Regions from separate parts of the Streptomyces sp. NPDC056061 genome, predicted to be linked through region 3. Evidence: riboswitches for the same ligand, from Rfam matches in the RefSeq annotation. Region 3 holds a riboswitch; each other region holds the start of a gene.

Region 1 (5,588 bases), on a different contig from region 3:
CGGCCCCGAGCACGAAGTGGAATGACCCTCTCCGCTTTTGTCACCGTCCCGCGGCCCCGGAACCGCACCGAGCGGAGCCGGGTTCCGTGCCCGAGCCCGGTCACAGCTCCCAGGCCCGCGGCCGCCCCAGCTCTTCCCACTCGGGCCTGAGCAGCGCGAGCACCGCGACATCGTGGCGGCGTCCCCGGTGCAGGCATGCCGAACGCCGTACGCCCTCCTGGACGAACCCCGACTTGGCGAGGACGGCGAGCGCGGCGGCGTTGTCGGTGTGGGTGACGGCCTGAAGGCGGTGCAGGGGAAGCTCGCCGAACGCCAGGTCCGTCAACGCGTCCAGCGCGTCCGTACCGTACCCCCGGCCGCGGTGCCGCGCGGACAACACCAATTCGACGTCGGCGGTACCGTCGGCGAGGTCCTGTTCGGTCAGGGCAGCATGACCGACGGGGGTGCCGTCGGCACGCACGACGAGGAAGTTGTCGACGTCCTGGTTCTCCTGGTCGCGCTCGATGCGCTCGCGCAGCGCGGCGAGCGATCGCGGCCAGTACCCCGTCGCATGAGCGGCCACCGGTTCGCATCGCCACTCCTGCCACAGCTCGGCGTCATCGGTCTCGACGGGGACGAAGGCGATGTCCCGTCCTCGCCAACACGGCCGCCGTTCCGCTTCGTTCATCAATGCCCACATATCGCTCACGCGCGAAACCTACAGACACACGTTCGCCCCGATCACCCGATTTTCGTTCCGGGCATTGCGCCCCAAGCCCCAAGCTCCGGGCCCCAAGCTCCGGGAGCTCCGGGCTCCGGGCTCCGGGCTCCGGGCTCCGGGCTCCGGGCTCCGACGGTACGCTCCCGCATCGCGCCGAACACGTCGCGAACCGTCACACGGCAGTGCCGCGGCGGCAGGCCGACGGGCGGCGAAGCCCCGTGTCGTACCGGGACCCCGCCTCCCGTCACCACGCTCCGGAGCGGTCAGTCCGCGATCGGCAGATAGACCCGGTTGCCCGCGGCGGCGAACTCCCTCGACTTCTCCGCCATGCCCGCCTCGATCTCCGCTTGCGAACCCCCGTGCTCGCGCCGGATGTCCTGGGAGATCTTCATCGAACAGAACTTCGGTCCGCACATCGAACAGAAATGTGCCGTCTTCGCCGGCTCGGCCGGCAGCGTCTCGTCGTGGAACTCCCGCGCGGTGACCGGGTCGAGCGCCAGATTGAACTGGTCCTCCCAACGGAACTCGAAGCGGGCGTCGGAGAGCGCGTCGTCCCAGTCCTGGGCGCCCGGATGCCCCTTCGCCAGGTCCGCCGCGTGAGCCGCGATCTTGTACGTGATCACACCGGTCTTCACGTCGTCCCGGTTGGGCAGGCCGAGGTGCTCCTTGGGCGTGACGTAGCAGAGCATCGCCGTACCCCACCAGGCGATCATCGCCGCGCCGATGCCCGAGGTGATGTGGTCGTACGCCGGCGCGACATCGGTGGTCAGCGGACCCAGCGTGTAGAACGGCGCCTCCTCGCAGATCTCCTGCTGGAGGTCGATGTTCTCCTTGATCTTATGCATCGGGACGTGGCCCGGGCCCTCGATCATGGTCTGGACACCGAACCGCTTGGCGACCGTGTTCAGCTCACCGAGCGTGCGCAGCTCGGCGAACTGCGCCTCGTCGTTGGCATCGGCGATCGAACCGGGGCGCAGGCCGTCGCCGAGCGAGTACGTCACGTCGTACGCGGCGAGGAGTTCGCAGAGCTCCTCGAAGTGCTCGTAGAGGAACGACTCCTTGTGATGCGCCAGGCACCAGGCCGCCATGATCGAGCCGCCGCGGGAGACGATGCCGGTCTTGCGGCGCGCGGTCAGCGGCACGTACGACAGGCGTACGCCGGCGTGGACCGTCATGTAGTCCACCCCCTGCTCGGCCTGCTCGATGACCGTGTCCTTGTAGATCTCCCAGGTCAGCTCCTCGGCCTTGCCGTCGACCTTTTCAAGGGCCTGGTAGAGGGGAACGGTGCCGATCGGCACAGGGGAGTTGCGCAGAACCCACTCACGGGTGGTGTGAATGTTGCGGCCGGTGGAAAGGTCCATGACCGTGTCGGCGCCCCAACGCGTCGCCCACGTCATCTTCTCCACCTCCTCCTCGATGGAGGACGTCACCGCGGAGTTGCCGATGTTGGCATTGACCTTCACAAGGAACCGCTTGCCGATGATCATCGGTTCGATCTCGGGGTGGTTGACGTTGGCCGGAAGCACGGCACGCCCCGCGGCGATCTCCTCGCGCACCACTTCGGGGTCGACGTTCTCCCGGATCGCCACGTATTCCATCTCCGGGGTGATCTCGCCCCGTCGGGCGTACGCGAGCTGGGTCACCGGCTGCCCGTCCCGGCTGCGGCGCGGGAGCCGAGGACGGCCGGGGAAGACCGCGTCGAGATTGCGCAGCCCTCCGCGCGGCGAGGTGTGCTTGAGCCCGTCGTCCTCGGGGCGGGCGGGGCGACCCGGGTACTCCTCCGTGTCGCCGCGCGCGATGATCCAGTTTTCCCGCAGCGGCGCGAGCCCGCGACGGACGTCGGTCTCGACGGTGGGATCGGTGTACGGCCCCGACGTGTCGTACAGCGTCACATCCTTGCCGTTGGTGAGGTGCACCTGACGAACCGGCACGTGGAGGTCCGGGCGTGATCCCCGGACATAACCCTTGTGCCAGCCGATGGACTTCCCGGCCTCGTCGCTCTGGTTCGAGGCAGGCGTGCGTGCGTCCGATGTGGTCATGAGACCTACTCCCTACGCCGGCATTACCCGGTAACAGGTTCGGCGGTCGGCGCAGCCCGTCCCGTACCGACGTACGGACAATCAGCGCCCTCTCAGCCCGGTGCTCCGAGCTCCCGCGTGTGCAAAGGTCCCACCACGCTAACGTCCCGTCCGGCGGGATGAACAGAGGGCCCTCCCCTTCTTGCGATGATCGGCCGGTGACGTCCCTCTCCCTCGATCCCGAACCGCCGGGCCATCAGCACGACCATGCACACACCCATGGCCCCGCCGCGCCTGTCTCCAAACATCTCCGAAAGGTCATCGCCGCCGTACTGGTCCCGTTCGCCACCGCGGTCCTCGTGGGCCTGGTGGCGCTCTGGCCGGGCGGCGCCCCGTCGCACGAGCGAACCGGTGTCGGTTTCGACCGGCAGACCCAACAGGGCAAGGTGGTGAAAATCGACAAGGTCGACTGCACGGACGTGGCAGCGGGGCAGCAACCGGCCGACGGCAGCGCCCCTCCGCCCACGAGCAGCAACGGAAGATGCGCGAGGGCCACCGTCGAAGTCGCTTCCGGCCCCGACAAGGGCAGGACCTTCATCGAAATCGTCCAGCCCGACGCACCGCTTCAGCTGCGCGACGGGCAGGGAGTGGTGGTGGCCCATGCCCCGGACGCGCCCCGCGAGCTCCAGTATTCGGTGACCGACGTGAACCGGAAGTTCCCGATGACGCTGCTGGCCGGGGTCTTCGCACTCGTCGTGGTCGCGGTGGGCCGAATGCGCGGCGTGATGGCGCTGATCGCGCTCGCCGTGTCGTTCGCCGTACTCACCCTGTTCATCCTTCCCGCCATACTCCAGGGCTCGAATCCGCTGCTCGTCGCGGTGGTCGGCGCCAGCGCGATCATGCTGATCGCGCTCTACATGTGCCACGGCCCGAGCGCCCGCACCTCGGTCGCGGTGCTCGGCACGCTGATCTCGCTGCTGCTCATCGGGCTGCTCGGATCACTCTTCATCGGCTGGGCGAGCCTCACCGGCAACACCGACGACAGCACGGGCCTGATCCACGGCCTGTACCCGGACATCGACATGAGCGGTCTGCTGCTGGCCGGCGTCATCATCGGCTCACTCGGGGTGCTCGACGACGTGACGGTCACCCAGACATCGGCGGTCTGGGAACTTCACCGGGCGAACCCGACATTGGGGGTGCGAGGGCTCTACCGGGCGGCGATCAGGATCGGGCGCGACCACATCGCCTCGGTCGTCAACACGCTGGTGCTCGCCTACGCGGGCGCTGCGCTGCCGCTGCTCCTGCTGTTCTCGATCGCCCGGAGCGATATGGGGACGGTGGCCAACAGCGAGCTGGTGGCGGAGGAGATCGTGAGAACGCTCGTCGGCTCGATCGGTCTGGTCGCCTCGGTGCCGGTGACGACGGCACTCGCCGCATTGGTCGTCTCCGCGGACCGCACAGGGCTCGGCGCGGAAGCCGGAGCTCCAGCACCCGTACGGACCGGGAAGGGCCGCCGCCGCAGGACGAAACCGTGAACGTTTTCCGAACGTCGAACGGCCCCGGAAGTGTGGGCGACTCCTACGGAGAGCGACCTCACGGAGAGCGATTCACCCATTCGGCGGGCATCGTGTTCGACCAGCGAACCGGTCGGCAGCACCGTGTTCTTCAGCCGGCGTTCTGCTCCTCGGCCAGGATCCGGCCGAGGGCCTCCTCCAGGCTGCCCTCGAAGTCACCCAGCGTGCATTCCTGCCCAAGTGGCACGAGCTTGTCGGTACGGTCGAGAAAAGCCACGAGTGGCGCAGTGCCCGCCCTGAACAACGCCCGATCGGCACCCACCTGGAGCCGAATGTGCACGTCGGAAAGCCCCTCGGGCTCGGTCGGCCCGATGTGCACATCGCCGTCACCACTGGGACTGTTGAGGCCGTCGAGCAACAACTCGCGACCGAATGCCCAGGTGACGGGGGCGTCACCAGGCAGATGGAAGGTCATCCGAATCGCATACGGATCACACACTTCGTACCGGAGCTCCACCGGGATCCGGAAAGAGAGCTCCTCGGAGACGAGGAAGCTCATCATGACCTCAGCTTGAACCGACTCGCGCATCGTTCAACCCCGCAGTAGATGAATCTGGCCAGGAATGATCCCCCGTGGCCCTATTGACGCCATCGTGGTGCACGCGATAGCAGATCACAAGGAGTGATTTTTCAGATACTGATAGAGAACACGAACGAACGCAAGAGGTTGGCTACTTCGCCACGTAGTTGTTCGACTGCGGGGAGCAACCTGTCTTCCTGCTCCAGGGGGACCGAAATCGCCATCGCGGCAACGGTGAAACCCGCAGTGATCGGGATGGCCGCACAGACCGTGCCCAGGGCGTACTCCTGCCGCTCGATGACGGGTTCCAACCGCCGCAGCGAGCGCAGCCGATCGAGGAACTCCGCGCGGTCCTTCACCGAGTAGGGGGTCAGCGGGCGAACAGGATGCCGGTCCAGGTGATCCTCACGGGCCTTCTCGTCCAGCTGACTCAGCAGGCACTGGCCGAACGCGTGCGCGTGCCCCGTCTCCCGGAAGGACGCCCACTCGGTCACGGCCGGGGTGGCGGGATCGTCGGCGACCGCGACGAGTTCGATCTCGCCCTCGCGGTAGACCGCGCAGTACACCGGTGCGCCGATGGCGTCGCGCCAGCGCTCCAGCGGCTCCGTCATCCTGCTGCGGCACATCTGCGGCGAGCGTTCGCCGACCAGGCGCTCGGCGGCGGCCCCGAGAAGGAAGACGCCGTTCTCGCGGCGCAGATAGCCCTCGTACGTCAAGGTACGCAGCAGGTGGTAGGCGGTGGGAAGAGGAAGGCCCGCTTCCCTGGCCAATTG
Region 2 (5,588 bases), on a different contig from region 3:
GAGGGGACCCGGGTGAACTGCCCGGAGTTGATGTACCAGACGCCCGTGCCGATGCCCAGGGCCAGCAGCACCGCGACGACCACCGCCATGACCGAGCGGCGGGGGCGGCGCAGGCGCGACGCCCGTGGCGCGGGCCCGGCGGGCTCCTGCGGCGGCATCTCCAGACGGCTGGTGTGGTGGGCGACGCCCTGATCGGCCGGGAGCAGCCGCGGGATCACACTGGTGCGGTCCTCGGTGGCGTCGTGCTCCTCGGCACGGGCCTGCGGTGGCGTGGCGTCCAGCTGGGCCTCGGTGAGCTCGGCACGCGCCTCGCGGGTCTCGGCGAGCAGGGCCACCGCGTCGAACGGGCGGACCTCGGGATCGCGGGCCGTGGCACTCGCCACCAGGCCGTCCAGTGCGACCGGGAGGTCCGGGACGAGCGCCGACGGGGCCGGGACGTCCTCGTTGAGGTGCTGGTAGATGACCTGGGCCGGGGTGTCGCCCGTGTGGGGCTTGGAGCCGGTGAGCATCTCGTACAGCACGACGCCGCAGGCGTACACGTCGGTGCGGGTGTCCGCCGTGCCGTGCGCTATCTGCTCGGGGGCGAGGTAGGAGACGGTGCCCAGGACCGACCCGGTGGTGCTGGTGACCGAGCCCACCGCCCGGACCAGGCCGAAGTCGGCGACCTTGACCCGGCCGTCGTCCCCTATCAGGACGTTCTCCGGCTTCATGTCCCGGTGCACGAAGCCCGCCCGGTGCGCGGCGCCGAGCGCGGCGAGCACCGGCTCCAGGATGTCCAGCGCGGCCCGGGGCCGAAGGGCGCCGCGGTCGCGCAGGACGTCGCGCAGCGTGCAGCCCGCGACGTACTCCATCGCGAGGTAGACGTACTGGCCCTGCGCGCCCTGGTCGAAGACCGCGACCACGTTGGGGTGCGCCAGCCGGGCCACGGACTTGGCCTCGCGTATGAAGCGCTCGACGAACGTGGCGTCGGTGGCGAGCGCCGGGTGCATCACCTTCAGGGCGAGCACCCGGTCGAGCCGGGTGTCCACGGCCCGGTAGACCGTGGCCATGCCGCCCACGGCGATGCGGGCATCGACGCGGTAGCGGCCGTCGAGCAGCTGCCCGACGAGCGGGTCCTGGAGGGTCGTATCCACGGATGCGAGTCTACGAGTCGCGACGGTCACTCCGGACGGGCCGGGCGGTCCAGGTGCCGTACTGCAGCCGAGCCGTGACAGGAACACGTCGTCCGGGCGGGCCGACGGGGTCAGAACGCCGGACGCTCCGGGTCCAGCACCGCGCGCCCCTCCACCGGCGACGACGCCTCGGCGAAGTGGCGGCGCGGGATCCGACCGGCCCGGTACGCCAGGCGCCCGCCCGCCACCGCGTGCCGCATCGCGGCGGCCATCAGCTCGGGCTCCTGGGCCCGGGTCACGGCGGACGCCAGCATCACCGCCGCGCACCCCAGCTCCATCGCCAGCGCCGCGTCCGAGGCCGTTCCGGCGCCCGCGTCGAGGATCACCGGAACCCGGGCCTGCTCGACGATCAGCCGGAAGTTGTGCGGATTGCGGATGCCCAGGCCGGAGCCGATGGGGGAGCCGAGCGGCATCACCGCCGCGCAGCCCACATCCTGGAGCCTGCGGGCCAGCACCGGGTCGTCGTTGGTGTACGGCAGCACGGTGAAACCGTCGTCCACCAGGATCTCCGCGGCGTCCAGCAGTTCGACCGGGTCCGGCAGCAGGGTCCGCTCGTCGGCCACCACCTCCAGCTTGATCCAGTCGGTGCCGAGCGCCTCGCGGGCCAGCCGGGCGGTCAGCACGGCCTCGCCCGCGGTGAAGCAGCCCGCCGTGTTCGGCAGCACACGGATGGCGAGCCGCTTCAGGACCGAGAGCACCGAGCCCTGCACGGTCGGGTCGAGGCGGCGCATCGCGACGGTGGTCAGCTCGGTGCCGGAGGCGATCAGGGACCGTTCCAGCACGTCGAGACTGGGGGCGCCGCCCGTGCCCATGATCAGCCGGGAGGCGAAGTCGGTGCCGCCGAGGGTGAGGAGGTCGTCGGACACGGTCGGTCAGCCTCCCTGGACGGCGGTGAGGATCTCGACCCGGTCGCCGTCGCGGAGCGCGGTGGCGGGCCACTGCCCGCGCGGCACCACCGCCTCGTTGACGGCGGCGGCGACGCCGGAGGGCGCGGAGGACAGGGTCGCGACGAGGACGTCCAGGGTGGTGCCCGCGGCGAGCGGCCGGACCTCGCCGTTCACCGCCACGGAGAGCGGCGCGGGTCCGGCGGCGGGCGGTGCGGGGGCACGGGTGGGCTCGGTCATGCGGGCTGCTCCTGACGTGCGGAGTCGGCGGCGGACGGGAAACGGTGCGGGGTGAAGGGGCGGGCCTCCTCGGGCAGCTCGCCGTCGGCCAGCAGCGCCGCCATGGCGTCACCCGTGACGGGGGTGAGCAGCACCCCGTTGCGGTGGTGGCCGGTCGCGAGGTGGAGGCCGGGCAACGCGGTGGGGCCGAGCAGCGGTGCGTTGTCGGGGGAACCGGGGCGCAGGCCGGCCCGGACCTCCGTGAGCGGCAGCTCGGTGATGCCGGGCACCAGCTCGTGGGCGTCCCGCAGCAGCTCGTAGACGCCACCGGCGGTGACGGTGGTGTCCCAGCCCATCTCCTCGCTGGTGGCGCCGAGGACCAGCTCGCCGTTCTCGCGCGGGACGAGGTAGACGTGCCCGCCCCGGACCACGGCCCGCACCGTCCGGCCGAGGAAGGGCGCGTACGGGGCGGGCACGGCAAGCCGCAGCACCTGCCCCTTCACCGGCCGGACCGGCGGCGCGAGCCCGTCCGGCAGCCCCGCGAGCCGGCCGCTGAGACTCCCCGCGGCGAGCACCACCTGGTCGGCGGCGAGGTCCGCGCCCCCGGCGAGCACCACACCCGCGGCCCGGCCGTGCACCACCGCGAGGCGCTCGGCCCGCTCGCGGTGGAGGACCACTCCGGCCCGCTCGCAGGCGGTCAGCAGCGCGGCGGCGAGCCGGCGCGGATCGATCTGGTGGTCGCCGTCCACCCGCAGCCCGCCGCGGACGCCCGGGGCGAGCATCGGTTCCAGACGGCGGCACTCGCGGCCCGTCAGCCATTGCGATTCCAGCCCCGAGCGCTGCTGCAGGGCGTGCAGGTCCCGCAGATGGGCGCGGTCGTCGGAGTCCAGCGCGACGGCGAGCGTGCCGCAGGTGCGAAAGCCGGTCTCCCGGCCGCTCGCCTCCTCCAGCTCCGCCACGAAGTCCGGATAGCGGGCGGCCGAGGCGAGGTTGAGGCCCAGCAGCAGCTCTTCGCCGTAGTGGAGTTCGGTGACGGCGGCCAGCATCCCGGCCGCCACCCGGGCGGCCCCGCCGCCGGGCTCGGGGTCGACGACCGCGACGCGCAGCCCGCGCTGCGCGGTCCGCCAGGCGGTGACCAGGCCGATGATCCCGCCCCCGACGACCAGGACGTCGTACCCGTCCCCGTGGTGAGAAGAACGCATGGGCGTCCAGCCCCTCCCTTCGCCGGCATGACCCGGATCAGGTTCGTACGGTCGGAGGCCGCCCCAGCCTCCCTCTCAGCCCGCTGCGTCCGGGCTCCCGCGAGTGTCTTACCGTGGCCACCCTAAACCCCGGCCCCCGGACCCCGGACCGGACCCAGCAAGGGAGCAGTCACCATGGCCCGTTCGCTCGACGGACTCGTCCTCGCACCGGTCGCCGACGGGGCAGCCGGCCAGGTCGGCACCCTGACCCGCTTCGCCTACCACGAGCGGGACGGCCGGATCTGGGCCGAGTACGCGGGCGGCGACGTGGTCGGCGGCCACCTCGTCGGCACCCGCGTCGGCGACACGCTCGACTTCAGGTACGTCCAGCTCACGCAGGACGGAACGACGTCGTCCGGCCACTGCGTCGCCACCGTCGTCGACCTCCCGGACGGCCGGGTGAGGCTGGAGGAGCGGTGGGAGTGGGAGTCCCGGGAAGGCAGCGGCACCAGTACCGTGGAGGAGCTCCCCCTTTCTTGACGAATCGTCAGGTGTTTAAGGTGTACGCGTGAGCGAGCAGCAGAAGTCAGAGCGGACGGATCCGCCGACGGAGCGCCGGGTGGTCGTCGTCGGCGCGGGCATGGCCGGGGTGCAGACGGCGGTGGCGCTGCGGGAGCAGGGCTTCACCGGCCCGGTCGTCCTGATCGGGGCCGAGCCGCACCAGCCCTACGACCGGCCTCCGCTGTCCAAGGCGGTCCTGCTCGGCAAGGCCGAGGACTCCGCCTTCGACATCGACTTCGAGGCGCTGGACATCGAGTTGCGCCTCGGCCTCGAAGTCACCGGCCTGCGGTCCGCCGCGCACGAACTGGACACCGCGTCCGGCTCCGTCCGCTACGACGTCCTGGTGATCGCCACCGGCGCCGAACCGATGGTCCTGCCCGGCGCCGAGGGCGTGCCCGGCGTCCACCTGCTGCGCACCCTCGACGACGCGGCGCGGCTGCGCCCGGTCCTGGCGGAGCAGCACGACGTCGTGGTGGTCGGTGCGGGCTGGATCGGTGCAGAGTTCGCCACCGCGGCCCGCGCCGCCGGTTGCGCGGTCACCGTCGTGGAGGCCGCCGACCGGCCGCTCGCCGGAGTGGTGCCCGCCGAGGTCGCCGCCCCGATGACCGCCTGGTACGCCGAGAGCGGCGCCGAACTCCTCACCGGCGCCCGGGTCGACCGCGTCGAACCGGGCAGGGTGGTCCTCGCCGACGGCCGCGGGATCCCGGCCGGAGCAGTCGTCGTCGGCATCGGAGCCCGGCCCGCGACCGGCTGGCTGGCCGGCTCCGGCATCGACGTCGGTCCCGACGGATCGGTGACCGCCGACGCCGCGCTGCGCACCTCGCTGCCCGACGTGTACGCGGTCGGCGACTGCGCCTCGTTCCCGTCCGCCCGGTACGGCGAGCGCCTGCTCGTCCACCACTGGGACAACGCCCTCCAGGGCCCGCGCACTGCCGCCGCCAACATCATCGCGGCGGTCGGGGAGGCGGCCGGGGACGTCCCGGCGCCGCCGGCCTACGACCCCGTCCCGTACTTCTGGTCCGAGCAGTTCGACCGGTTCGTGCAGTACGCGGGCCACCACACCGACGCCGACACCCTGCTGTGGCGCGGCGACCCCGCCACGCCCTCCTGGTCGGTGTGCTGGCTGCGCGACGGCGTCCTGGTCGCGGTCCTCGCCGTCGGCCGTCCCCGGGACCTGGCGCAGGGGCGCAGACTCATCGAGGCGGGCGCGCGGCTCGATCCGGCACGCGCCGGCGACCCTGCCGTGCCCCTGAAGTCGTCGACCCTCTGATGGCCTACCCGGCGCCCCGTACGGTCGGCCCGGCTACCGACTGTCGGTCCGGGATGGCACGCTTGTCCCCGTGACCGAGATTGACGCAAAAATTGATGCTCTCGTCCCCGCCTGGCTCCACCTCCCCGACATCGCCGAGATGCTCGGTGTCGAGGTGACCCGTGTGCGGCAGCTGGTCAAGGAGGGCCAGCTGATCGCCGTACGCCGTGGTGAGAACCGGGCTCTCCAGGTGCCGGCGGCCTTCATCGCCGGTGACAAGGTGGTCAAGGGCCTCTCCGGCACCCTGACCCTCCTGCGGGAC
Region 3 (5,588 bases):
CCGTTCGGCGCCGGGCAGGCCCACCAGGTCCAGGAGCTCGCCGACCCTGCGCTCCCGGTCGCGGCGCGGCACCCCGCGCATCCGCAGGCCGAAGGCGACATTGGCGCCGACGTCCCGGGTCGGGAACAGCTGGTGGTCCTGGAACATCAGCCCCAGCCCGCGCCGGTGCACCGGCACTCCGGCCTGGTCCGCCCCGTCCAGCAGCACCCGGCCGCCGTCCGGCACCTGCAACCCGGCGACGACCCTCAGCAGAGTCGACTTGCCGCTGCCGCTCGGCCCCAGCACGCACACGATCTCGTGCTCGGCGACCTCCAGGTCCACCGCGTCGAGCGCGTTGCGCTCGCCGAAGCGGACGGTCGCCGATTCCAGTGTCAGCATCTCCAGAACTCCCCGGACATCTCTAGAACTCCCCGGACCGGTCCGTGCGGATGCGTTCGAGCAGCAGCAACGAGACGGCGCAGACCACCATCAGAATGGTGCTGAGGGCCATCGCCTGGCCGTAGTTGAGCTCCCCGGCCCGGCCCAGCAGCCGGGCGACGGCCACCGGCAGCGTCGGCCGGTCGGGCCGCGCGATGAACACCGTCGCGCCGAACTCGCCCAGCGACACCGCGAACGCGAATCCGGCCGCGACCAGCAGGGCCCGTCGTACCAGTGGCAGATCGACCTCCCGCCACACCCGCAGCGGCGACGCCCCCAGCACCGCCGCCGCCTCCCTGAGCCTGCCGTCCACCGCACGCAGCACCGGCAGCATGGTCCGCACGACGAACGGCACACCGACGAGCGCCTGGGCCAGCGGCACCAGGATCCAGGAGGTCCGCAGGTCCAGCGGCGGCTTGTCCAGGGTGATCAGGAAGCCGAAGCCGACGGTGACCGCGGACACCCCGAGCGGCAACATCAGCAGCGCGTCGAAGCCGCGGACGAACCGACCCGCGCGCCGGGCCAGCGCCGCGGCGGCCAGCCCGCCGACGACCAGCGCGATCACGGTCGCCACCAGGGCGTACCGCACGGAGTTCCCGATCGCTTCGAGCGGCGCGACCAGGAAGGTGCCGCCCCCCGCGTCCACGGACCCCAACGCGCGGTAGAAGTCGAGGCCGTGACCGCCCGCCGTGTCCAGCGAGCGTTCGACCAGCACCCCGAGCGGCAGCAGGATCAGCACCAGCACGATCAGCAACACCGAGCCGAGCAGCGCCCACTGCCCGGCACCGCGCGGCCTGCGGGAGGTCTGCGCCGGGTCGACCAGTTTCAGCGCGGTCTCCCTGCGCCGCACGGTCCAGGCGTGCACGGCGAGGATCGCGCCGACCGCGGCGAACTGCACAAGGGTCAGCACGGCGGCCGTGGGGAGGGCGAGCAGCTGGGCGGTCTGCCGGTAGATCTCCACCTCCAGCGTGGCGTAGCCCGGACCACCGAGGATCTGCACGACGCCGAAGGAGGTGAAGGTGAAGAGGAAGACCATCAGCGCGGCGGCGGCGACGGCGGGGGCCAGGGCCGGCAGGGTGACGCGCCGCCAGGCGGCGAACCGTCCGGCACCCAGCACCCGCGCCGCCTCCTCCTGCCGGGGGTCGAGCTGCGCCCACAGTCCGCCGACGGTCCGCACCACCACCGCGTAGTTGAAGAAGACATGCGCGAGCAGAATCGCCCAGACGGTGGTGTCGAGGCGCACGCCCCACAGCTCGTCGAGGAAGCCGCCGCGCCCCAACAGCGCGAGGAACGCCGTCCCGACGACCACGGTCGGCAGGACGAACGGCACCGTGACGACCGCCCGCAGCAGTTGTTTGCCGGGGAAGCCGAAGCGCGCGAAGACATAGGCGCCGGGCAGCGCGATCAGCAGGGTCAGCGCGGTGGAGGTGAGAGCCTGCCAGGTGGTGAACCACAGGACGTCGCGGATCTCCGGTCGGCCCAGCACCTCGCCGATCCTGTCGAACTGCCAGACGCCGTCCGTCTTCAGCCCCCGCCCGACGATCGCGACGACGGGATAGGCGAAGAACAGCGAGAAGAACGCGACGGGCACGGCCATCAGGCCGAGCCGCACCGCACTCCCCCGCCACACACCCGGCCCGCGCACCCGTCGGACGGTGCCGGGCCGCGCACTCGGCCCGGCACCGTCCGGGCCCCGCCCGTCGGCACCGCTCCCGGCGGCCCGCGCTCCCCCGGCGTTCGTTCCCCCGGCGCTCGTTGCCCGCGCGGGGGACTTCGCTACTTCACCGCGAGCGAGGACCACGACTGGACCCACTGCTCACGGTTCTTGGCGATCAGGTCCGGGGCGACCGTCTTCGGCTCGTCGACCGTCGCGCCGAACTTCGTGAAGAGCTCGGGCAGCTTCGCGCCCTCGACGACCGGGTTGACGAACATGTTCAGCGGCAGGTCCTCCTGAAACGTCCTGCCGATCAGGAAATCCAGCAGGGCCTTGCCGCCCTCCTCGTTCTTCGCCCCGTTCAGCAGGCCCGCGAACTCGATCTGCCGGAAGCACGTCCCGGTGGCGACCCCGGTCGGTGCCTCGGCCGGCTGCGGCTTCGCGTACAGCACCTCGACGGGCGGGCTGGAGGCGTACGAGACGACGAGGGGCCGGTCGGCCTTGGCCTTCCTGCCGCCGGCCGAGCCGGAGAACTCCTCGTTGTACGCCTGCTCCCAGCCGTCCACGACCTTGACGCCGTTGTCGCTCAGCTTCTTCCAGTAGTCCTGGTAGCCCTTCTCGCCGTAGGCGGCGACGGTACCGAGGAGGAAGCCGAGACCGGGCGAGGAGGTCGCCGCGTTCTCGGTGACCAGCAGGTTCTTGTACGCGGGCTTCGCCAGGTCGTCGAAGGTCCGCGGCGGGGCGAGCTTCTTGTCGGCGAAGTACTTCTTGTCGTAGTTGACGCAGATGTCGCCGGTGTCGATGGGGGTGACCCGGTGCTCGGCGTCCAGCCGGGTGCCGGCTGCGACGGCGTCGAGCCCCTTCGCCTCGTACGGTGTGAACAGCCCGCTGTCGAGGGCGCGGGAGAGCAGGGTGTTGTCGACGCCGAAGAAGACGTCGCCGCGCGGCGAGCCCTTGGTCAGGATCTCCTGGTTGAGCGCGACACCCGCGTCGCCGCTCTTCAGCACCTTGACGGTGTAGCCGGTCCGTGCGGTGAATTCCTTCAGCACCGTCTCGGAGACGTTGAAGGAGTCGTGGCTGACGAGAGTCACCGTCTTCGCGCCCGACTTCTTCGTGCCCGTGTCCTTCGCACCGCCGGAACCGGAGGACGACGTGTCGGAGCCGCATCCGGCGAGTGCCGTGACGCCGAGCGCGGCGGCGACGGCCGTGACCGCGAGCTGCGTGGTCCTGCGCGTGGTGTTCATCGTGAATTCCTCCTGGATTTTGGCCAGGAAGAGACGCGGCCCCACCCGCGGGACGCGGGCAGGGCGCAACAGCATGAGTTGATGACCGAACTTCCTACCCGGAATGACCCGGGCGAGGTTCAGAGGGTCTGCGGCCGGCCTGTCCCCGGTACCGCACTCTCAGCGCTGTGGCGCTCCCCTGTCGGAATATGAAGTTGATTGCCGGCCCAGGCTACACGGGCGGTCCAGCCGGGCCGCCGCGGCCTCCGTCGCCCCGAGCGGCCCGGTTCCGCCCCGGCTCCGGTCCCGGTGGCACCGGCCGAATCCGGTCCGGCGGCACCGGCCCGGCCCCGGTCTCAGCGCTCGGCCGCCGCCAACTGCCCGCAGGCCCCGTCGATCTCCTGGCCCCGGGTGTCCCGCACGGTCACGGGCACCCCGTGCGCGGCGATCGCCTCGACGAACGCCTTCTCGTCCTCGGGCCGGGAGGCGGTCCACTTGGAGCCGGGCGTCGGGTTCAGCGGGATCAGGTTGACGTGCACCCGCTTGCCCTTGAGCAGCCGGCCGAGCAGGTCACCGCGCCATGCCTGGTCGTTGATGTCCCGGATCAGCGCGTACTCGATGGAGACGCGGCGGCCCGACTTCTCCGCGTACTCCCAGGCGGCGTCCAGCACCTCGCGCACCTTCCACCGCGTGTTCACCGGGACGAGCGTGTCGCGCAGCTCGTCGTCCGGGGCGTGCAGCGAAACGGCGAGACGGCACTTGAAGCCCTCGTCGGCGAAACGGAGCATCGCGGGCACCAGTCCCACCGTGGATACGGTGATGCCGCGCTGCGAGAGCCCCAGCCCGTCCGGCTCCGGGTCGGTCAGCCGGCGGATCGCGCCGACCACCCGGTTGTAGTTGGCCAGCGGCTCGCCCATGCCCATGAAGACGATGTTGGAGAGCCGCGCCGGGCCGCCGGGAACCTCCCCGTCGCGCAGCGCCCGCATGCCGTCCACGATCTGGTGGACGATCTCCGCCGTCGACAGATTGCGGTCGAGACCGGCCTGCCCCGTGGCGCAGAACGGGCAGTTCATCCCGCACCCCGCCTGTGACGAGATGCACATCGTCACCCGCTCCGGGTAGCGCATCAGGACCGATTCGACGAGCGTCCCGTCGTGCAGCTTCCACAGCGTCTTGCGCGTGGTGTCGTCGTCGCAGCTGATGTGCCGCACCACCGACATCAGCTCCGGGAACATCGCCTCGGCGAGCTTGTCCCGCGAGCCGGCGGGGATGTTGGTCCATTCCGCCGGGTCGTGCGCATAGCGCGCGAAGTAGTGCTGCGAGAGCTGCTGGGCGCGGAACGGCTTCTCGCCGATCGCGGCAACGGCCTCCTTGCGCTCGGCGGGCGTGAGGTCGGCGAGGTGCCGCGGCGGCTTCTTGGCTCCGCGGGGCGCGACGAAAGTGAGTTCTCCGGGCTTAGGCATGGTCCATCCAGTGTCGCAGACACGCCGTGGTCCTCCGGGCCGTCGCCCAGCTCAGGCCAGGCGACGGCTACGCGGAGCCGGTCGTCATTGGTCGTCACCGGTTGTCACTGGCGACCCTTCGACGGCCCACAGACGGCCCGGCGTCATGGCTCTACCGCAGGTAAAAGCCCCAGGTGGGGAACCGCGCGCCCGCAAGGCGTGCCACCATCGGTGCGCTTCCCAGCAGCTCTTACCGCTTCTTGCGGATGCTGCGCTTCTTCGCCTTGGCTTCTTTCTCCTTGCGCTGCGCGACCCCATAGGCGGACCAGGGCCCCTGATGCTTCGCGCAACGAGAGGTGCCTACTACTGCAAGATTTCGGCACGCCGTACCGGCATTGGTTCGAGCGCCGCACTTGGACTGTGATGCCATTGCCTGCCCTCCATGAATCTACGAGTTCTGGACCAGGGGCAGGCTTCCACTGAGTGCTGCGCCGGAGGAGGCGTATCCGCGGGGCACGGAAGCACGCTCGGGATCACCCGCGCCGCCCCTCCGACAGGCAGGCGGGGGTTGGTGTGCCAAGCTGTAATGACCACCCTAGGGAAGTGAGGAGTAATGGCGGAAAACGCCAGGGACATCGCCGACGTACTGCGTAAACGCATTCGCTCCGGCGATCTGGCTCCCGGCGTGCGACTGCCCGGCGAGCCCGCCCTAGTGAAGTCGTACGGAGTAGCCAAGGAGACAGCACGTCGGGCCCTGATGCTGCTGGTCAGCGAAGGGCTCGCAGTGCGCCGCAAGGGAAGCGGCACGTACGTCCGGGAGTTTCAGCCGATCCGTCGGGTCGCGAACCGTCG

The links. A riboswitch is a leader RNA that binds a small molecule or an ion and turns the genes downstream of it on or off. The one in region 3 is predicted to bind thiamine pyrophosphate.
Region 1: it holds a riboswitch for thiamine pyrophosphate, as region 3 does, so the genes downstream of both, thiC (phosphomethylpyrimidine synthase ThiC) here and ACFC79_RS28835 (thiamine ABC transporter substrate binding subunit) in region 3, are expected to answer to the same signal.
Region 2: it holds a riboswitch for thiamine pyrophosphate, as region 3 does, so the genes downstream of both, thiO (glycine oxidase ThiO) here and ACFC79_RS28835 (thiamine ABC transporter substrate binding subunit) in region 3, are expected to answer to the same signal.

Annotation. Positions count from the first base shown of each region.
Region 1 covers NZ_JBHJWQ010000003.1:240,116-245,703, reverse strand. The annotation lists gene ACFC79_RS07155 (hypothetical protein) at 1-25, shown strand, start outside; gene ACFC79_RS07150 (GNAT family N-acetyltransferase) at 101-679, opposite strand; gene thiC (phosphomethylpyrimidine synthase ThiC) at 964-2,739, opposite strand; TPP riboswitch at 2,732-2,866, opposite strand; gene ACFC79_RS07140 (YibE/F family protein) at 2,898-4,256, shown strand; gene ACFC79_RS07135 (SsgA family sporulation/cell division regulator) at 4,387-4,824, opposite strand; gene ACFC79_RS07130 (IclR family transcriptional regulator) at 4,926-5,588, opposite strand, start outside.
Region 2 covers NZ_JBHJWQ010000007.1:263,237-268,824, reverse strand. The annotation lists gene pknB (Stk1 family PASTA domain-containing Ser/Thr kinase) at 1-1,133, opposite strand, end outside; gene ACFC79_RS14210 (thiazole synthase) at 1,244-2,038, opposite strand; gene thiS (sulfur carrier protein ThiS) at 2,045-2,296, opposite strand; gene thiO (glycine oxidase ThiO) at 2,293-3,477, opposite strand; TPP riboswitch at 3,475-3,588, opposite strand; gene ACFC79_RS14195 (hypothetical protein) at 3,652-3,996, shown strand; gene ACFC79_RS14190 (NAD(P)/FAD-dependent oxidoreductase) at 4,025-5,287, shown strand; gene ACFC79_RS14185 (Rv2175c family DNA-binding protein) at 5,358-5,588, shown strand, end outside.
Region 3 covers NZ_JBHJWQ010000025.1:92,719-98,306, forward strand. The annotation lists gene ACFC79_RS28825 (ABC transporter ATP-binding protein) at 1-378, opposite strand, end outside; gene ACFC79_RS28830 (ABC transporter permease) at 401-2,014, opposite strand; gene ACFC79_RS28835 (thiamine ABC transporter substrate binding subunit) at 2,194-3,315, opposite strand; TPP riboswitch at 3,389-3,505, opposite strand; gene rlmN (23S rRNA (adenine(2503)-C(2))-methyltransferase RlmN) at 3,651-4,757, opposite strand; gene ACFC79_RS28845 (GntR family transcriptional regulator) at 5,350-5,588, shown strand, end outside.